2 regions of the Rossellomorea sp. NPDC077527 genome follow, and region 1 is predicted to be linked to the other one. Evidence: a T-box and tRNA genes for the amino acid it is inferred to sense, from the RefSeq annotation. Region 1 holds a T-box; the other holds one or more tRNA genes.
The links. A T-box is a leader RNA that pairs with one kind of tRNA and senses whether it is charged. The one in region 1 lies ahead of trpS (tryptophan--tRNA ligase), so its partner is inferred to be a tRNA-Trp.
Positions count from the first base shown of each region.

Region 2: it encodes a tRNA-Trp, which carries the amino acid that the T-box ahead of trpS (tryptophan--tRNA ligase) is inferred to sense. The anticodon was not compared.

Region 1 covers NZ_JBITVL010000003.1:477,355-494,387, reverse strand. The annotation lists gene clpB (ATP-dependent chaperone ClpB) at 1-1,817, shown strand, start outside; gene ACIGG7_RS12415 (DUF2929 family protein) at 1,846-2,028, opposite strand; gene ACIGG7_RS12410 (hydrolase) at 2,265-3,008, shown strand; gene ACIGG7_RS12405 (hypothetical protein) at 3,031-3,747, shown strand; gene ACIGG7_RS12400 (BMP family ABC transporter substrate-binding protein) at 3,860-4,828, shown strand; gene ACIGG7_RS12395 (ComZ family protein) at 4,825-5,013, shown strand; gene ACIGG7_RS12390 (hypothetical protein) at 5,075-5,281, opposite strand; gene ACIGG7_RS12385 (beta-ketoacyl-ACP synthase III) at 5,482-6,414, shown strand; gene fabF (beta-ketoacyl-ACP synthase II) at 6,466-7,710, shown strand; gene ACIGG7_RS12375 (DUF2268 domain-containing putative Zn-dependent protease) at 7,862-8,623, shown strand; gene ACIGG7_RS23730 (YuzI family membrane protein) at 8,747-8,968, shown strand; gene ACIGG7_RS12370 (YjbA family protein) at 9,052-9,801, shown strand; gene trpS (tryptophan--tRNA ligase) at 9,905-10,903, opposite strand; T-box leader at 10,956-11,188, opposite strand; gene ACIGG7_RS12360 (DUF3899 domain-containing protein) at 11,232-11,615, opposite strand; gene ACIGG7_RS12355 (peptide ABC transporter substrate-binding protein) at 12,124-13,776, shown strand; gene opp3b (oligopeptide ABC transporter permease) at 13,949-14,878, shown strand; gene opp3C (oligopeptide ABC transporter permease) at 14,878-15,903, shown strand; gene ACIGG7_RS12340 (ABC transporter ATP-binding protein) at 15,922-16,992, shown strand; gene ACIGG7_RS12335 (ABC transporter ATP-binding protein) at 16,992-17,033, shown strand, end outside.
Region 2 covers NZ_JBITVL010000003.1:861,562-866,071, forward strand. The annotation lists gene ACIGG7_RS14245 (carbohydrate ABC transporter permease) at 31-858, opposite strand; gene ACIGG7_RS14250 (carbohydrate ABC transporter permease) at 858-1,754, opposite strand; tRNA gene ACIGG7_RS14255 (tRNA-Gly) at 2,236-2,309, opposite strand; tRNA gene ACIGG7_RS14260 (tRNA-Leu) at 2,314-2,397, opposite strand; tRNA gene ACIGG7_RS14265 (tRNA-Cys) at 2,406-2,479, opposite strand; tRNA gene ACIGG7_RS14270 (tRNA-Gly) at 2,487-2,561, opposite strand; tRNA gene ACIGG7_RS14275 (tRNA-Gln) at 2,566-2,637, opposite strand; tRNA gene ACIGG7_RS14280 (tRNA-His) at 2,677-2,752, opposite strand; tRNA gene ACIGG7_RS14285 (tRNA-Trp) at 2,771-2,844, opposite strand; tRNA gene ACIGG7_RS14290 (tRNA-Tyr) at 2,853-2,936, opposite strand; tRNA gene ACIGG7_RS14295 (tRNA-Thr) at 2,953-3,028, opposite strand; tRNA gene ACIGG7_RS14300 (tRNA-Phe) at 3,043-3,118, opposite strand; tRNA gene ACIGG7_RS14305 (tRNA-Asp) at 3,426-3,502, opposite strand; tRNA gene ACIGG7_RS14310 (tRNA-Met) at 3,609-3,682, opposite strand; tRNA gene ACIGG7_RS14315 (tRNA-Val) at 3,707-3,782, opposite strand; tRNA gene ACIGG7_RS14320 (tRNA-Glu) at 3,811-3,885, opposite strand; tRNA gene ACIGG7_RS14325 (tRNA-Ser) at 3,903-3,994, opposite strand; tRNA gene ACIGG7_RS14330 (tRNA-Asn) at 4,001-4,075, opposite strand; rRNA gene rrf (5S ribosomal RNA) at 4,083-4,199, opposite strand; partial or broken rRNA gene ACIGG7_RS14340 (23S ribosomal RNA) at 4,497-4,510, opposite strand, start outside.

The sequences.
Region 1 (17,033 bases):
AGGAACGGTTAAAGGCTGTTCTACAAGAAGTGAAAAAGAGTGAAGGACGCATTCTTCTATTTATTGATGAGCTTCATACGATTGTCGGTGCAGGAAAGACGGAAGGAGCCATGGATGCAGGGAACATACTGAAACCGATGCTTGCAAGAGGAGAGCTCCATTGTATCGGAGCAACGACCCTCAACGAATACAGAAAGTATATTGAAAAGGATGCAGCCTTGGAAAGGCGGTTTCAACAAGTACTCGTACAGGAGCCGGACGTGGAAGATACGATTTCCATCTTGAGGGGATTAAAGGAACGATTTGAAATCCATCATGGAGTCAATATTCATGACCGCGCTATCGTAGCTGCATCCAGGCTGTCAGACCGCTATATATCAGACCGGTTCCTGCCGGATAAAGCGATCGACTTGATTGATGAGGCATGTGCGATGATCCGAACAGAAATCGACTCGATGCCGTCCGAGCTCGATGAAGTAACACGTAAGGTGATGCAGCTTGAAATTGAAGAAGCGGCTTTGAATAAGGAAAAGGATGCTGCCAGTCTTCAAAGACTCGAGCGTATCAGGGAAGATCTAAGTAATCTAAAGGAAAAAGCCAATAGCATGAAATTAAAATGGACAAAGGAGAAGGAAAGCATCGCAGTCGTTCAAGAGAAACGGGAAGAGCTTGAGAAACTTCGGCGCATGCTAGAGGAAGCTGAGAGCGATTATGACCTCAATAGGGCCGCTGAACTCAGACATGGCCGGATTCCGGCAATGGAAAAGGAGCTTGAAGCAGTAGAACAGGAAATGATGAAAGAACAAGATGGCAGGCTGCTGCGTGAAGAAGTGACAGAAGAAGAAGTCGCTAACATTGTAGCGAGATGGACGGGAATACCTGTGACAAAGCTTGTGGAAGGGGAACGAGAGAAGTTATTGAAACTTGATCGCATTCTGCATGAGCGGGTGATTGGACAGGATGAGGCTGTTCAATTGGTCAGCGATGCAGTCATTCGGGCGAGGGCAGGAATCAAGGATCCGAATAGACCGATTGGTTCCTTCATTTTCTTAGGACCTACAGGTGTTGGAAAGACAGAGCTTGCCAAGACGCTAGCCCAAACGTTGTTTGACAGCGAAGAGCAGATGATTCGCATCGATATGTCTGAATATATGGAAAAACATGCGGTTTCACGGTTGATTGGTGCACCACCGGGTTATGTTGGATATGAAGAGGGCGGCCAGTTGACAGAGGCAATCAGGCGTAAACCCTATTCTGTCATATTGTTGGATGAGATTGAAAAAGCCCATCCGGAAGTATTCAATATTCTTCTGCAGATGCTCGATGACGGCCGGATCACTGATTCACAGGGTAGGACCATTGATTGTAAAAATACAGTCATCATTATGACGTCCAATATTGGTTCGGCTCATCTTCTCGAACGGAATAAAGGAGAAGATGAGATCGACAATGAAACAAAAGATCTCGTAATGGGGCAACTGCGCTCTTACTTCCGTCCAGAGTTTCTTAACCGGGTGGATGACATCGTCCTATTCAAACCGTTAAGTATCGGAAATATTAAAGGGATCATTGATAAGCTCATAGAAGAACTCCAGCATCGGGTGGAGGATCAGCATATCACGCTTTCCCTTACAGACAGGGCGAAAGAGTTCATTGCTGAATCAGCCTATGATCCTGTTTATGGAGCTCGACCTTTAAAGAGGTACCTACAAAGGGAGATCGAAACAAGGCTTGCACGGGAGCTCATTGCCGGGCATATCAGAACGGGTCAAACCATCACCATCGATGCAGGAGAAGATGGATTGATGATACATTAAAAAAAAGCAGCCGTATTGGCTGCTTTTTTTAATGGTTTTCGACAGGCTCGTTTGGAATAACAAGCGTGATAAGGAATACCAATACCGCGAAACAAACGGTAAGGATCAGTCCAGTTTGAAAATGGAATTCGATTCCATTCATGGAGCTTACTACGTAAGTCAACATTTCAGATAATGCAAAAGCCCAGAAAAACATCCAGAAAAATCTCACGCCAAGTCACCTCATTCCTATGTAATCAACTAAATCAATCGTATGTTGTCACTCATTTCAATCTTTCTTATTTTACCACAGCTAACTCAATTAATAAATGACTAATCTGTGAAATGTAAACCCTGTCATGATAGACGGAATTTGCAAATAATAGGGTGGCATTGGGCGTTCTTCCTTACCATTACTGATTTTTCACATAAACTATAAAGACTTACTATGTAAAAGGAGAAATTTGAATGTATCAGCGATTGTTTCAATTAGAGCAAGAGTGGTGCATGATTCATTATCCTGAACGCCCGAACGGATTCGCTGTAATGATCATTGGGGATTCCCATCACTATGTAGATGGGAAAAGCAGCTTTTGGATTCAGCATGAGGCACGCCATAAGTGGATTCAAGACCTGACCGCAAAGGGATATATTGTGTATTATAGTAATCTATATGGAGCGAATTGGGGTAGCGATCAAGCCGTGCAACTGTCCAGGCGACTTTATCAGTACGTGAAGAGGAATGAAATCATCAATGGAAAAATCCATATATTAGCAGAAGGTATGGGCGCATTAGTTTTGAAAAATTTGTACCCGAAATTGGAACATGATATTAGAAGCGTCGTCATTCTTTCACCTTGTGTGTCATTATATGATCACTTGGAACAAGAAAAGGAACAGAAATTTTTTTATAAAAAAGTGATAAAAGAGCTTTCACAGATGCTCAGGGTGAAGGAAGAGGAATGTGAAGCCTTCATCTCCAAGCAGTCCCATGACTACGAAATCTTCAAGACCATCTCGACACCACTATATATTGTACAGTCGATGACTCTTAATCGTTATAAAAATCAGTTCTCACTCATAAAAGATATATATACGGAGCGTTTACAAAATGGAATTTCAACGGATCTGTTTTTTGTCCTTCCTGAGAAACGGGGAACCCTCGGAGGAAAATTTGCCTCTTACTTTTCCTTACATGAGAAAGAGTTATAACTAACATATTGGAGTGATTGATTTGGATCATGCATTTGTATTTGCTGCACAACAGTTTTTGGGATTTGAGCTCTGTGACGCCCTTCTGGAAAAAGGATGGACTGTGACCGCCATTGATGAGAATAAAGCATTTGAGGATAAATGGCTGCAAATTGGAAGGAATGCAAATCTTGAGTACGTTCCATATGGGGATTGGAATCAGAACGTAAACTCAGAATGTACTGTGTTCCTTCCATATTATGACCAATTAAGAGGGGAAAAGGGCAGTTACTTGACAGCGGTGGATGGGCTCCTTGGAAAAATGGACCAGCCCCCCCATGTGGTTCGGATTTATTCGAATGAATTTGGAATTCGGAATGTTGAATCGGAGGGATCAATCTTTTACATTCCCACACTATACGGCATGCATCAACCGGAGGATTTTCTGTTTGCACAACTGTTAATGGGAAGGGAAGAAATCTCGGGATTTGTAGATGATCCAACGGGCGCGATATATGTGAAGGATGCTGCCAGAGCAATAGTCAATCTTTCATCAAAAAAAGAACGATTCATCCTTAAACCATTATCTGAAAGAAGTTGGAACGAAGCTCTTTCGTATATATCGGATGAAGAGTTTTCAACAAAATTTCGCCACGGCACACCAAAAGGTAAAGAGATCATTGTCAGACCATCCAAGTCTCATGAGAGCATTATTGATCAACAGCGAAAAGGGATTCACATGCATGAAATTCAGGAATGAGAAAACTTTTCCTTTTCATGAGGAGGAAGGTGAGGGTAAAATAAGGATGATGTAATAATTTTCTATTGTCCTTTTTATAGATGCTGCACGAGCTTTGAAGGAGTTGCTGCATATGATGAAGAGATGTTACGCGTTATTCTTGGTTGCATTCCTGCTGGGGCTAAGTGGTTGTTCAACAGGGAATAGCGCAGAAATAGACAAGGTAGGTTTATTGGTTCCTGAGGCAGTAAATGATGGAGTATGGGGAACGAAGGGATATAAAGGATTATTAAAAATACAATCGGAATATAATGCAGATGTCTTCTATAAAGAAGGAATGAAGAATGATACATCAATCAAGCAAGCAGTGAATGAATTTGATAAAAAAGATGTTACTTTAGTATTTGGGCACGGGAGTGAGTATGCCGAGGTATTTAATAATCTGTCCGCTGACTACCCTAACATTCATTTTGTCAGCTTTAATGGGGATGCCACTGAGAAAAACACGACAAGTCTGCGATTCAAGGGATACGCAATGGGTTTTTTTGGAGGTATGACAGCAGCCTTTCACTCTAAGACACATAAGGTCGGTGTGATCGCTGCCTTCGATTGGCAGCCGGAGGTTCAGGGGTTTATTGACGGGGCGAAATATCAAAACAGTGACACAGAGCTTGAGGTGAAGTACACCAATCACTGGGATGATTCAACTGCCGCACTTAATGAGTTAGACCGCTTAATAAGCGAAGATGTCGATGTTGTATATCCTGCAGGTGACGGCTATAATGTAGCTGTAATCGAAAAGCTTAAGGAAAAGGGACTTTATGCAATTGGGTATGTATCGGATCAATCAGATCTTGGGGAATCAACGGTCTTGACGAGCACTGTTCAGCATGCGGATAAGCTGTATAGTATTGTGGCCGATAGGCTCGTAAATGACAAGTTGGATTCCGGTAACCTGGAGTTTGATTTCGAAGACGGAGTCATATCCATGGGCAAATTCAGTCCCGTCATTCCGAAGGATTTTCAATCTGAAATGAAAAAGCATATTCAAAACTATATCGATACCGGCAAATTGCCGAATGGAAAGGAATCAAAGCAATGAATCAAGATAAAACAATGGAATTTATGCAGATTGCCATGAAGTACTTCCCACAAGCGAAGGAACAGCTGGATCAAGCAGGGGTCGAATTCTCACCTGAAATGTTACAGCCATTCATGACGCTATTCACACAGGTCATGAATGAGGCATATGAATTAGGTAAACAGGACGCCTTACATAAAGAGTAAGTGTATGAAAGAACGGGTCATCGAATAACGATGGCCCGTTTTTTTATGATTTACAACAGCTTTATTTGCCGTTTTTTAAAAATGGACTGATTTTCTTATAAAGGGGTTTTAACTCATCAATGGAATTCATGATAGATTGAACTCCGTCAAGCAGTGATCCCCCATCTGTCTTATTCTCTCCTTGTTGTAAAGTAGGTACTTCCTGGTTCTTCCTGCGTCCCCCGAACATCATCTGTTCAAATGGATGTTGCCGTTTTTCTTCAGACACATCATCACCCCCTCTGACTACTAATTAACCTATGATTGATGGGGTTGTACGAGTATGGTCAAACGTGTAGAAGAATGGAAGAAGTAAAAAATAATTGCAGAAAGTAGAAATCTTCGATAAAATTAGTACCAAGTCATAATAATTGATAATAAACCTAAAGTATATGAAAAAAATATAAAACGAAAGTAGGGAACGCCAGTATGAATACAGGTATTATTGGAATTGGACGTTATCTTCCTGAAAAGATTTTGACAAACGCCGACCTGGAGAAAATGGTGGATACTTCGGATGAGTGGATTCGAACACGGACAGGCATTGAAGAGAGAAGAATAGCTAATAATGAAACAAATACCTCTGACATGGCTTTTGAAGCCGCTAAAAAGGCCATCGCCGATGCAGAGATCACCCCTGAAGATATCGATATGATCTTGGTTGCAACGGTTACCCCTGACTATCCATTCCCTTCTGTCGCATGCCTTCTTCAAGAACGATTGGGAGCTAAGAAGGCTGCGGCAATGGACATCAGTGCCGCTTGTGCCGGCTTTATGTATGGTATGATTACAGCAAAGCAGTTTATCGATAATGGTGCTTACAAGCATGTCCTAGTCGTTGGTGTGGAGAAACTATCTAAGATCACAGATTGGGAAGACCGGAATACAGCCGTTTTATTCGGGGACGCAGCAGGTGCAGCCATTCTAGGACCCGTTCCTGATGGTAAAGGAATTCTTGCCTTCGAATTAGGATCTGATGGATCTGGAGCTAAGCATTTGTATCAAGACGAAAAATTGATCATGAACGGACGCGAAGTATTTAAGTTCGCGGTACGTCAAATGGGTGAATCCAGCATCAATGTCATTGAAAAAGCTGGATTGAAAAAAGAGGATGTGGATTTCCTGATTCCTCACCAAGCCAATATCCGAATCATGGAAGCTGCGAGACAACGGCTGGAGTTGCCGGTTGAAAAGATGTCCAAGACCGTCAATAAATATGGAAACACTTCAGCGGCTTCTATCCCAGTATCCTTAATCGAGGATCTGGAAGCGGGAAGAGTGAAAGAGAACGATGTCGTCGTCATGGTAGGATTCGGTGGCGGTTTAACATGGGGCGCGATCATCATGCGCTGGGGTAAATAATTGATAATCATAAGACAATCTACAACATGCAGATAAAGGAGATGGATTTAAATGAATAAGAAGCGTGTAGTCGTGACGGGCTTAGGCAGTGTCACGCCGTTGGGTAATGATGTTGAATCGACCTGGTCGAATATTTTAGCAGGGAAAACGGGTGTAGGACCATTAACGCGTTTAAACGCTGATGAGTATCCTGCAAAGGTGGCAGCAGAGTTAAAAGACTTTAATATAGAAGATTTCGGGGTGGAAAGAAAAGAAGCCCGAAAGATGGACCGCTTCACTCATTATGCGATTGCCGCATCCTTAATGGCTGTTAAAGACTCGAAACTTTCCATCACAGAGGAAAATGCTCACCGAGTCGGGGTATGGATCGGTTCTGGTATCGGGGGAATGGAAACATTCGAACAACAATACGAAACATTCCAAAAACGCGGATACCGTAGGGTAAGTCCATTCTTCGTACCGATGATCATTCCTGATATGGCTGCAGGACAAGTGTCCATCATGCTGGGAGCGAAAGGATTCAACTCTTGTACCGTAACGGCATGTGCAACAGGTACCAACTCCATCGGAGACGCGTTTAAAGTCATTCAGCGCGGTGACGCTGATGTAATGGTTTCAGGTGGAGCTGAAGCTCCAATCACCAAAATGTCCGTTGCCGGTTTCTGTGCAAACACAGCCCTTTCCACTAACACGGACCCTGAAAAAGCTTCAAGGCCTTTTGACGCAAACCGTGATGGTTTCGTAATGGGAGAAGGAGCGGGTATCGTCGTGCTTGAGGAGCTTGAGCATGCCCTTAAACGTGGAGCGACGATTTATGCGGAAATCGTCGGATACGGATGTACTGGAGATGCTTATCATATCACTGCGCCTGCACCAGCTGGTGAAGGCGGGGCGAGAGCGATGAAGATGGCACTGGAAGATGGCGGAATCCTTCCTGAAGAGATGGATTATATCAATGCTCATGGAACAAGTACACCATATAATGATAAATACGAAACGATGGCCGTGAAGGAAGTATTCGGGGAGCATGCATACAAATTAGCGATGAGCTCAACGAAATCCATGACGGGTCACCTTCTTGGAGCAGCAGGAGGGGTGGAAGCGATTTTCACAGTCCTTGCCATGAAAGACAGTATTCTGCCTCCTACCATCAATATTGAAACACCTGATCCAGACTGTGATCTTGACTATGTAGCAAACGAAGCAAGAGAGCAGGCAGTGAATGTAGCGATGAGTAACTCATTAGGATTCGGTGGTCACAATGCTACCATCGTATTCAAAAAGTATACGGACTAAATGAAACATGAGAGCCCCCAATCGAATTTGGCGGGCTCTTTTTTTGCATTCAGCTCCATAGGCGATTAAAGCTTACCCGTTGATGCTTTTCCGGTTGTGAATACACTCTTCCTTACATATAGATATAAAAAGCCGGAAAAGAGGGATGAAGGTGGCTGTTGCTCCTACCGATGTATGGTTAGAAGATTTAATCAGTAAGCCATTAGAACTGCTGAAGAAAACAATCAACGGTAAAGAGGACCAACAATCGTTTTACCACTATTTGATGAAGCATGGAATGTACCGGTCTGCACAGCATGCCGGTGACATCTTTGAGAAGTTGAAAGAAAAAGATATCTGGGCGAGATTTTCATTATATGAAAAGAAATACAGAAGGAAATGGAATGGCCCGAGTGTTCCGATTTATTTATTCCCCGTGCAGGAAAAAAGGGGGATGTTTCAGTCTTCAATGAAAAAATCAGGGGTGTGCTTCAAAGATGAAATATTCTTCTTTATCACTGACCAGGAAGACCCAAAAGAATATGAAGCACTATTTGTACATGAATACCATCACTGTGTCAGAATGAAGAAATTAAGTAAAAAGGAAGACCAATATACGCTGCTTGATTCCATTATCTTTGAGGGGCTCGCAGAAAATGCCGTCCGGGAATACTGTGGGGAGAAGTATGTAGCCCCATGGACCAAAGCGTATGAGGAAGCAGAGTTGTCAAGCTTCTATGATAAATGGATAGAACCCAATTTGGATGTGAAACGACGGAGCCCCCTGCATGATCAGCTTCTTCTTGGTCAGAAATCCTATCCGAATATGCTAGGCTATTCTTCAGGTTATCGATTAGTCCAAAACTATTTAAAAAACCAGGATACATCAACGATTTCACTCTTTGGTAAACCGTCGTCAATATTTTTACCATAGAATTCAGGGCAGTAACCGTGAAAATAGGCACCGGGTTCCGTCATATCTTCCCATTCCTTTCATAAACTATAGAAAGCATGGACGAGCTCCATTATCTTAATGTAAGGGATAGAGGCGGAAGGTATGGTGGGACAATTGTTTGGGCTCTTTATAGGATTTGGACTGGCTGTTTCAGGAGGGGTAAGCTTAATCATGTATTTAAATCTGCTCACGACTGGAATGAGTTTTACAGACTATATTTTTTTCGTGTCCTCTAGAATCGAATGTTATTTACTTCTATTAGGACTCCTCATCATTACGCTCTCGATTTATATACCCCGCAGAAAAAACAATGACTATCTATAAAACCCTGATTAATAGGAATAAATTTACACAGATTAGCCTATACTGATTGACAAATAAGATTGAAGCAAAGCGAGGGGTCAATCATGTTATATCTTCATGATGTATGGGTAAATTGGTTCGAAGGCGAAGAAAATGGCTATAATGTCTGCCATTTTCATGAGTGGAGAAAAGAGGACGTCATTGAATTATTAGATCAGGTTCCTCTGATTAAAGTGGACAAGTCACTGTTTCATTACATCGAGAATGATTTATCAGAGTTACCTCAACAACTGCTTAATAATGTCTATCAGAAAGCATACTTGCGAAAAAACCATGAACGGATACAGTTGGATTATTGCTTTATCGTCACAGATGGTACGGGAATACTTGCAATTGACACAATCGGGTATACTGTGCCAATCAGGAAGAGCAGGCTGATACCAAGACAAGAGCAATTGGTTTACGAAATGGTGGAAAGCCATGAAACGGTGCAGTACTCCATTCAGCAGGATCCGAAAAGAGAGGATGCCTATCACATCCTTTCACCGAATCCATATATGATGAGTGGACTGACGAGAAAAGAAAGGCAATTGAAGCAGCTGTTATTCATGGCATTGGATCAACTTCACAGTTCGAATAATACTGCGGAAATCCGATACTGGTATACGGAATGGGCACCTCAGCGCTACCGGACAATCCAAGCGATGGACTTTGAAGAAATATGGCAGATGCTCTATGAAGAAACCCAGTACGGTTGGTCGGACAAGCACCTGACACTGTGTGAGAACCTTATTAAAGGACAGCCCTTTTTTGAAAAACTGTGGGAAGTCGAGAATCGTCCAAAGGTAAATTAATGTATCCCTCTAAACCTTGAGCCGAGAAAGTGGCTTAAGGTTTTTTGTTAAAAGTAAATAAAAAACGACGGGACACTGGTATTGCCGTGTCTCGTCGTTTTTATTATTTTCTCTTTCTTTCTTTTCGTCCCAATCCCATCGCCTTTTCCATCTTTTTAAGCATTTTGTTTGCGGTGAAGTTCGCTTTTTCGGCACCGCGGTCCAGAATATCATCCAATTCCTCGGAATTGATCAATTCATAATAGCGGTCCTGTACAGGCTTAATGGCATTTACAACCACTTGAGCCAAGTCACCCTTGAAGTCTCCATATCCTTTGCCTTCATATTTCTGTTCAAGCTCTTCTATAGAACTACCTTCAAGAATCGAATAGATGGAAAGGAGGTTAGACACTCCCGGTTTATTTTCTTTATCGTATTTCACGATGCCATCTGAATCGGTTACGGCGCTTTTAATTTTCTTCTCAATTTGTTTCGGATCGTCGAGGAGTGTAATGAACGCCTTCTGATTCGAATCGGATTTACTCATTTTCTTTAATGGATCCTGTAGGGACATCACTCGTGCACCGACTTTAGGGATGCGGACTTCAGGTACTGTAAAGATATCATTGTATTTATTGTTGAATCGCTCAGCAAGGTTTCTTGTCAATTCAAGATGCTGCTTCTGATCCTCCCCGACTGGAACCAAATCCGTTCCGTATAACAGGATGTCTGCAGCCATTAAAGGAGGATACGTCAATAACCCTGCAGAAACGGCTTCTTTCCCATGGGATTTGTCTTTGAATTGAGTCATTCTTTCTAGTTCTCCAATATAGGTGACACATTGTAAAATCCATCCTGCCTGTGCATGTGCAGGGACTTCCGATTGAATGAATAATGTCGATTTCTCAGGATCGATTCCACAAGCGATATAAAGGGCAGCCAGACTGCGGATATTTTTTCGCAGCTCCATTTTATCCTGGGCCACTGTAATGGCATGTTGATCGACTACACAGAAATAACAATTATATTCCTCCTGGAGTTCTGTGAATTGCTTCATCGCTCCAATGTAATTGCCGAGAGTAATCGTTCCGCTCGGCTGAATGCCGCTAAAGATTGTTTTCATCTCTTTTTCCTCCTATATATAAACAAAATAAAAACCCACCCGTCCTATAAAAAATAGGGACGAATGGGATCATTTCCGCGGTGCCACCCTAAGTGCTCGAATGAGCCAGCTTAGTCCATGTTGAACATGGAACCCCTTTAACGTGAGGTTAATCCGTTATAAGCTACTCCGGTTCACAAATAAAGCTCAGAAGTCCATTCCTATTCTAATGAATACTTGTTCGCACCGGCCACAAGCTCTCTTTAAATCATATAGAAAAGTACTACTCTTCATCCTTGCTTTTCACTCAATTCATATAAGTACATTATATGAAAATGAGCTGAATAATTCAAGTGTACAGAAGATAGGTCAACACAATGGACAACACCAGAGTCACAGCTCCGAGTGTCAATAAAGACTTAGTAATGGAATAGGAGCGTTTGACACTGAATTCTTCATGGGCTTCCTTTGTTTCGTCCAGCTCATCGAACTCAGAAGCGTACTTTCCGAGTTTTGAGCTCTTTCGGAAACGCTTGATTGCGTACACGAGCCCATTGAAAAAACCCTTTTCGAAAATATATAGAAGGGAACCGAGACAGACATACAAAATCCCGATAATAAATAAGCTGTCTATAATTGAAAGAAGCAGGTTTTTCTCTTGAAGTGACGCCACCACAACAGCAATGACGAATAAAAGGAATGTAAGGATAGTAAATAGATTGATTCGTTTCATAATACTCCTTTAAGTGTTTTTATCAAAAGTATACATGAAGGATTATAAAGAATTCAATCCTCACTCATGGATATTCAATTCTTCTCAAAGTGAATAAGTAGTACCGACACACAGCCACTTGGGAATACAATATGATGAGAGCGGAATATTGCTGAAGATGTTAACTGAAATAAGTATGAATTCTATCATTTATATTTAGTCTGGAAATTTAATATTTATAACAAGAGAGAATTTCAAAGAGCAGGAACCCTGTTTAAAGGACAGTAATATTTAGCCTATGAGAATTTACGTTTGTAACAATTGTAATAGGACGAACTCTCCAAAATGTTTAAAAGAAACGTTGATATTACAGGGTTTCAATATCAATATACCTACTAATCTGATAATTTAGCAAAAAAACTGTTAAATTCATATTGCAATAATTTCTCTATCATGTATAATAAGTAACAAATCTTCTGAAAATTAGAAGATAAATAAATATGAGATTTACGAGGAGGTCAATTTCAAGATGAAGAAAAAGTTTTCATTCTTGCTGGTTCTTCTTCTGGCTCTCAGTACTTTCCTAGCTGCTTGTGGCGGCGACAAGAAGACTGACAGCAAAGAGGAAGGAACTGGTGCAGGCGGTTCTGACGAAAAGAAAGAACAAGTACTTAACCTGCTGGAGGCGTCTGAGATCCCATCAATGGACTCTACTCTAGCAACTGACTCTGTTTCATTCAAAGTAATGAACAACGTATTCGAAGGTCTTTACCGATTAGGTGAAAATGACGAGGCTGTACTTGGTATGGCTGCTGAAGAACCACAGATCAGTGAAGATGGTAAAACATACACGTTCAAGATCCGTGATGCGAAATGGTCAAACGGAGATCCTGTTACAGCGAACGACTTCGTTTACGCTTGGCAAAAAGCTTTAAACCCTGATACTGGTGCAGAGTATGCGTACATCATGTACGATATCAAAAACGCTGCTAAAGTAAACGCTGGTGAAGTGCCAGTTGAAGAATTAGGTGTTAAAGCAATTGATGACAAAACATTAGAAGTTCAGCTTGAAACAGCTGTACCATATTTCAAAGCATTACTTTCTTTCGCAACATTCTATCCACAAAACCAAAAATTCGTTGAGTCTCAAGGCGATAAATTCGGTCTTGAAGCTGACACTGTAGTATATAACGGACCTTTTACTCTTTCTGAGTGGAAGCACGAACAAAGCTTTAAATTAACTCATAACGATAGCTACTGGGATGCAGACACTGTTAAGTTAAAAGAAGTGAACTTTAATATCGTTAAAGACACTGCTACTGGAGTTAACCTTTTTGAAACAAACAAAGCTGATGTTGCTGGTCTTTCAGCTGAATTTGTAGACAAATACAAGTCAGATGAAAACTTCAAAACAAAAGCGGATACTGCTGTATACTTCCTGCGTTTAAACGAAGGAAATGAAGTGTTGAAAAACGTAAACGCACGTAAAGCAATTGACTCTGCTTACGACAAAGAAGGTATGGTTGAGGTTCTTCTTAACAATGGATCTATCCCTGCTAACTACTTAGTACCTAAAGATTTCGTAACGGGTCCAGATGGTACTGAATACCGTGAAGCGGTTGGCGATTTCGGTGGATTTGACACTAAAAAAGCTGCTGACTATTGGGCTAAAGCGAAAGAAGAGTTAGGTAAAGATTCTATTGAATTAGAACTATTAAACTATGACTCTGACAGCTCTAAAAAGATCGGTGAGTTCTTAAAAGAACAACTTGAGCAAAATCTTGAAGGTTTAACTGTCAACATCAAAGCACAACCATTCAAGCAAAAACTTGAATTAGAATCGAAAGGTCAATATGACTTCTCATTCGCTGGTTGGGGTCCTGACTATCCAGATCCGATGACATTTGTTGACATGTTCGTGACTGACGGTGCTCATAACCAAATGGGTTACTCTAACCCTGAATATGACAAGTTAATTGAACAAGCTAAAGGTGAACTTCTTGATGATCCTGAAGCTCGCTGGCAAGCAATGGTTGATGCAGAGAAGATCCTTTTCGACGATCAAGCAATCAGCCCAATGTACCAACGTGGAACTGCTTTCTTAGAGCGTCCATATGTTAAAGGTCTGTTACGTCACTCATTTGGTGCGGATGCATCTTACAAATGGGCTTCAATTGAGTAGTATTTAACTCATTCGACAAACCTTAAAAGGGAGAGCGTATGCATAGGCATATGCTCTCCTTTTCCAGTGAATGTCGGTAATTATCACAAAAATAAAAATTTATTGAAAATTTGTCGAAATTCGCTATAATTGAGAATGTAGAAAAAATAAGATAAAAAAGGGGGGCTAAAGAATGGTCAAATATACAATTCAACGTATCGTTTATATGATCATCACTTTGCTTATCATTGCAACCGCCACTTTCTTTCTGATGAAGCTCCTACCTGGATCTCCACTGCAAAACACAGAAAGGCTTACTCCGGAACAACAACAAATCATCCTGGATAAATATGGTTTGAACGACCCGCTGCCAGAACAATACATTAACTACATGGTAGGGTTAACGAAAGGTGATTTAGGCTTATCCTTCCAATATGATAACCGCCCAGTAACAAGCTTGATAGGAGACCGAATCGGTCCTTCAGCTCTAATAGGTTTTCAGGCAATGGTATTAGGGACTTTCCTAGGATTAATCATTGGAATCATAGCAGCTATTAAGCATAATAGTTGGATTGATTATGGTTCAACTACTCTTGCGGTATTGGGTATTTCAATTCCTTCATTCGTATTTGCAGGTCTCCTTCAATATTATGTTGGTGTTAAACTGCAATGGCTACCAGTAGCGCTTTGGGGTGAGTATAAACATACAATCCTTCCAACGCTTGCATTGACGGTATTAGTTGTTGCAACGATTGCTCGTTTTATGAGAACAGAAATGCTTGAAATCCTGAACTCGGATTATATTCTTCTTGCTAAGGCAAAAGGAATTACAAAGGCAGGGACAATCGTGAAGCACGCAGTTAGGAATGCGATGATCCCTATCATAACGATTTTGGGACCGATGACTGTAAACATTATGACCGGTGCCCTAGTAGTAGAAAAGATCTTCGCGGTTCCTGGATTGGGTGAACAATTCGTCCGTTCAATTGAGTTAAATGATTATACAGTGATTATGGGAATTACATTGTTTTATAGCGCACTATTCATTGGTGTCATTTTCTTGGTGGATATCCTTTACGGTATCATTGATCCCCGTATTCGCTTAGCTGGAGGGAAGAAATAATGGAAGCAAACAAAAAGAAGTTGGATCAACTAAGTCCAGAACTCTTCCAACCTCAAAAGGCAGATGAAGGTCAGGCTGAAAAAATTTCACGAAAAAGCTTAAATTTCTGGCAGGATTCCTGGATTCGTTTAAGGAAAAATAAAGGGGCAGTCCTTGGTATGATCATTACATTGGTCATCATCCTGTTTGCTACATTTGGACCGGGAATGAACGAATATAAATTTAGTGATCAAAACATACGTCACGCAAAACTCCCACCTAAAATTGAAGCGCTTTCAGGATTGAGTTGGCTTCCGTTTGATGGGAAGGATGCTGACGGCTTCGATGTATATGAAGCAAGGCAAATCGAGGAAAATTATTGGTTCGGTACTGATGATTTGGGTCGTGATCTTTGGACACGTACTTGGAATGGTACGAGGATTTCCTTGTATATCGGTATCCTAGCTGCTGTAATTGACTTCATAATTGGTATTTCCTATGGTGGAATTTCCGGCTACTATGGCGGAAGAGTGGATAATATTATGCAACGTATCATTGAGATTCTGGTAGGAATCCCGAATCTTATTGTGGTCATACTATTCATTCTCATTTTTGAACCTGGTGTATTTTCCATAACAATGGCGATGGTTATAACTGGATGGACAACCATGGCCCGGATTGTTAGAGGGCAGATACTTCAATTGAAAAATCAGGAGTTTGTTCTCGCCTCACGTACCTTGGGGGCAACAAGTAATCGATTGATTTTTAAGCACCTACTTCCAAACGTAATGGGACCAGTCATTATTACAACAATGTTTACAGTTCCTTCAGCAATCTATACAGAGGCTTTCTTAAGCTTCATCGGATTGGGAATTGCACCACCAAAAGCATCTTTAGGTTCATTGGTTAATGACGGCTATAAATCTATTCAGTCATTCCCACACATGATGCTCGTTCCATCCGTGGTAATCTCGTTACTTATCTTAAGTTTCAACTTAATGGCGGATGGTCTGCGTGATGCACTTGATCCGAAAATGCGTAAGTAGTAGAAGGGAGATAATAATATGTCAAAAATTTTAGAAGTGAACGATCTACACGTCTCCTTCAATACGCATGGAGGAGAAGTACAAGCTGTACGCGGTGTGGATTTCCATTTAGATAAAGGTGAAACATTAGCGATTGTTGGGGAATCTGGTTCTGGGAAATCCGTTACGACGAAAGCCCTTATGAGATTGATTCCAAACCCGCCTGGATTCATTAAGGGTGGAGAAATCCTTTTTGAAGGAAAAGATTTAGCAAAGCTTCCAGAGAAAGATATGCAAAAGATCCGTGGGAAGGACATCTCAATGATCTTCCAGGATCCAATGACGTCTTTAAACCCGACAATGACAATTGGGAAACAAATCATGGAACCTCTTGTGAAACACCAGAACATGAGTAAAAATGATGCGAAGAAACGCGCCATTGAATTGCTTAAATTAGTAGGTCTTCCAAGTCCGGAAACTCGCTTTAAACAGTATCCACATCAATTTTCCGGCGGTCAGCGTCAACGTGTCGTCATCGCGATTGCACTTGCTTGTAATCCTAAAATCCTTATTGCCGATGAGCCAACAACGGCATTGGACGTTACGATACAGGCTCAAATCCTTGAACTGATGAAGGACCTTCAAAATAAAATCGAAACATCCATCATTTTCATCACCCATGATTTAGGGGTTGTTGCCAATGTTGCCGATCGTGTTGCGGTAATGTACGGAGGACAAATCGTAGAAACTGGAACGGTAGATGAAATATTCTACGATCCACGTCATCCTTACACATGGGGATTGATTGGTTCAATGCCTACAACTGAAACAGAAGGTGAGCAGGAGCTGGTTGCGATTCCTGGTACTCCTCCTGATTTATTGAATCCTCCTAAGGGAGATGCATTTGCTCTTCGAAGTGATTATGCATTGAAAGTGGACTTCGAACAAGAGCCACCATATTACCAGGTGTCAGATACTCACTATGTGAAATCCTGGTTGCTGCATCCGAGTGCCCCACAGGTTGAGCCTCCGGAAGCAGTGAAAGTAAGACAAAGACAAATGCCGTCAAACTTTAAAGAACCGGTGCTTGTTGAGGGGGTTCGTTCATAATGGCAGAAAAATTATTAGAAATTAAAAATCTTAAACAGTAT
Region 2 (4,510 bases), 380 kb from region 1:
TGATAGACCATCTCGACAGAAACTTTATATCTACTTGATCGAACCTGACGCAATTCCTTTGATAATATGCTTCTGTAAAAACAGGAAGAAGATGATGATAGGCGTAATCCCGAGAACCAGTGCCGCAAGACCCATATCCCATTGCTTCGTATACTGAGCAAAGAACGAACTTGCTGCCAGAGGAATCGTACGCAACTCCGCATCCTGTAACACAAGGAGTGGTAGCAGGTAGTCATTCCAAATCCACAATGTGTTCAGAATAATCACTGTAACCGTGATCGGCTTCAGTAAAGGGAACACAATTCTCCAAAACACGCCAAACTGACTACAGCCATCGATCATCGCTGACTCCTCGATTTCAATCGGTACCGTCTTTACAAATCCATGGTACAAGAATAAGGAAAGCGGAACACCGAATCCGAAGTACATAATGATGAGGCCTGGAATGCTATTTGTAAGTCCAAGTGTTCCCCCAACTTTCATTAAAGGAATCATCACCGTTTGGAACGGGATTACCATGGCGGACACAAAGACTACGAATAAGATTTTACTGAACTTCCCTGGGGTACGAACCATTTTCCACGCTGCCATTGAACTGATGATCACCAATCCAAGGTTACTGAAAACCGTGATGACAAGGGAGTTCCAGAATGCCCGTGGGAAATTGATGACTTCCCACACTTTTGCATAGTTAGAAAACACAAATTCCTTCGGCCACGCCGCCGCATCGATCAGGATCGCTGCAAACGGTTTTACCGAGTTGATCAATACGAAGTAAAAAGGGATAAGGAAAATGAGCCCGATCACAATCCCGATGATCTCTAATACAAACGTTCTCTTCGTATAGCGATTGCCCATTATGCCTCAACCTCCTTCTTCTTCGTCACCATCACTTGTATCGTCGTAAACACTGCCACTACCACAAAGAATAGAATTGATTTCGCCGTTCCAAGTCCGTAGCGGTTATTCTGGAATGCTTCCTGATAGATATTGATCGCTACCGATTGTGTAGAATTGAATGGCCCGCCTCCTGTCAGCGAGATGTTCAAATCGAATATCTTAAAGGCCATTGAGATCGTAAGGAAGAAACAAATCGTGAATGCCGGTAAGATCAATGGAATGATGATCTTAGTCAAGAGCGTCCAGTTCGATGCCCCATCCATCTTCGCTGCTTCCAGAAGTGAATTATCCACCCCTTGTAACGCTGCCACGTAGATGACCATCATGTACCCTGAGATCTGCCATGCAAATACGATGACGATCCCCCAAAACGCCGTCTTCTCATCACCAAGCCACGGCATTTTAAAGAATCCGATATCCGTCATATTGCCAAGTGATGCAAATCCTTTAACAAAGATGAATTGCCAGATGAACCCGAGTAGCAATCCGCCGATGACGTTCGGGATAAAAAATACTGTCCTGAGAATATTACGAGTCTTCAATGCTGCATTCAGTAGCAGAGCGAAACTGAATCCTATCAAGTTACTAATAATCACAGCCGCAAACATAAACTTTGTCGTGAACATGAACGAATTAAAAAACGTCTTATCATCCGTAAAAATCTTTTTGTAGTTATCGAATCCAACCCACTCGACTACAGAGCTGACACCATTCCATGAGGTGAATGAATAATACACCCCCATCAAAAACGGAAGAATTTGAATCACTAAGAAAAATAAAAGTGCCGGTCCAACAAAGGCAGCGTACGTCAGTAAGCTCTTATACTTAAACTTCTTCTTCGTCACTGCCTTCATTTGTACGTCTGGGCTTACTGGTTCAGTCTGAATCTTTGGTTCCACCCGTATCACCACCCTAACTGTGTAATCGCTTTCTTTCATTATAATGGTAGCGCTTTCTTATAAAGGGGAACTCAATTGACGAAGAAGGTGCAAAATTTTGACTAGATGGGTATTGGGTTGTTGGTGGTGTGGGGAAATGAGAAGGTTGGGTTTCTTTCGATTCGTCCGGTTCGGGTCGGAGCATGTTGTAAGTAATGCGGTTTTGAAAATAAAATGCTGGAATTGAAAATAAAAGTGGAGTTTTTGAAAATAAAATCGTGGAATTGAAAATAAATGATCTAGTTTTGAAAATATACTGGTCTGAATCGAATGTCAGCGTGGTGAAATCAACCTGCTTCAGCTCAAAAAGATTGAATCTTGCTAAAATGAATCAATTTTTCATTATAAAACAATAAAAAAGACTTTCTCATAGTGAGAAAGTCTGTCATATGTAAGTTGGAGCGGGTGAAGGGAATCGAACCCTCATCATCAGCTTGGAAGGCTGAGGTTTTACCACTAAACTACACCCGCGATGTGGTACCGGTGGCCGGGATCGAACCGGCACTCCAGAGGAACACGATTTTGAGTCGTGCGCGTCTGCCAATTCCGCCACACCGGCATTACATATGGAGGCGGCAACCGGATTTGAACCGGTGATCAGGGTTTTGCAGACCCATGCCTTACCACTTGGCTATGCCGCCATATTATTGGAGCGGAAGACGGGATTCGAACCCGCGACCCCCACCTTGGCAAGGTGGTGTTCTACCACTGAACTACTTCCGCACTACTGGGCTAGCTGGATTCGAACCAACGCATGTCGCAGTCAAAGTGCGATGCCTTACCGCTTGGCTATAGCCCACTGATAGTATATGTCACGGAAATAAAAATGTGACTTTTATGGGGCGACTGATGGGAATCGAACCCACGAATGCCTGAACCACAATCAGGTGCGTTAACCACTTCGCCACAATCGCCATGATGAAAATAAAAATTGGCAGGGGTAGTAGGAATCGAACCCACACCAAAGGTTTTGGAGACCTTCGTTCTACCGTTAAACTATACCCCTAAGATAAATGGTGGAGGGGGGCAGATTCGAACTGCCGAACCCGAAGGAGCGGATTTACAGTCCGCCGCGTTTAGCCACTTCGCTACCCCTCCAGCTAAATCACTTGACTGGTGCCGGCAAGAGGACTTGAACCCCCAACCTACTGATTACAAGTCAGTTGCTCTACCAGTTGAGCTACACCGGCATCAAGTAAATAAATGGTGGCTCAGGACGGAATCGAACCGCCGACACATGGATTTTCAGTCCATTGCTCTACCAACTGAGCTACTGAGCCTTATTAAGTATGCATCCTACAATTAGAATGTTGTAGTCCATCGTCCAGCTCTCAGGAAGATGAATCAAGGAGCTGCTCGAGCTGTACGCTGATGTTAACTCGATGAAGATTATTCACCGTGCTCTACCAACTGAGCTACTGAGCCAAATAGTTTTCGGCTTCCACTAAGCTTCGAATCTCTTCGTCAGCTCACTTAGTCACATCCTCACGTATGTAAAATACGCTCCGGTGTTCCTTCGATCGCTTCCTCGACCTTCTCGCTTATCGAAACCCTTTTCCATTTCAATAAACACTATTTAAATAACAATGGCGGTCCGGACGGGACTCGAACCCGCGACCTCCTGCGTGACAGGCAGGCATTCTAACCAACTGAACTACCGGACCAAAGCTTTTTGCATTAGCAAAATAGGTTTCATTACCTCGCGATAGCGAAAATAACTATCCATGCGTGACTCATTTAGGATTATGATATCCTGAGTCAAAAATGGTATTGCGGGGACAGGATTTGAACCTGCGACCTTCGGGTTATGAGCCCGACGAGCTACCGAACTGCTCCACCCCGCGACGATTTAAATATTAAAATATCAATGGTGGAGGATGACGGGATCGAACCGCCGACCCTCTGCTTGTAAGGCAGATGCTCTCCCAGCTGAGCTAATCCTCCATTATTAAGAATACTGATTTTAAAACTTTGGTGACCCATACGGGATTCGAACCCGTGTTACCGCCGTGAAAGGGCGGTGTCTTAACCGCTTGACCAATGGGCCATATTGAGAAAATATAATGGCGGAGAGCAAGGGATTTGAACCCTTGAGACAGCGTTAACCGTCTACACGATTTCCAATCGTGCTCCTTCGGCCACTCGGACAGCTCTCCATATATTGGCTCCGCAGGCAAGATTCGAACTTGCGACCGATCGGTTAACAGCCGATAGCTCTACCACTGAGCTACTGCGGAACGATATGCCTGGCGACGTCCTACTCTCACAGGGGGAGATCCCCCAACTACCATCGGCGCTGAAGAGCTTAACTTCCGTGTTCGGCATGGGAACGGGTGTGACCTCTTCGCCATTATCACCAGACTATGTATTGTCTCTTTTTTAAGGACAAGTTCTATTATATCGTGTATAAATATTTTTTCAAGGCTTTTTTTATATTTATGTATAAAATTTATTCCCTGAAAACTAGATAAAGGATTGATGTCAAGAAAGCCGAAAATCGACCAATGTTGCATCTACTATTGAAGTAGATATCATTCCAGCTCCGGCGGCTAGAGACTCGAGGTCATTTCAGTTCAATCAGCTGTGGGTAAAAAGCACCCTCTTCTGATTGCTCAGAAATGCTTGTCGTCTCTGTTCAAGCCGCCTCCGCTTTATAGTGTGGTTAAGTCCTC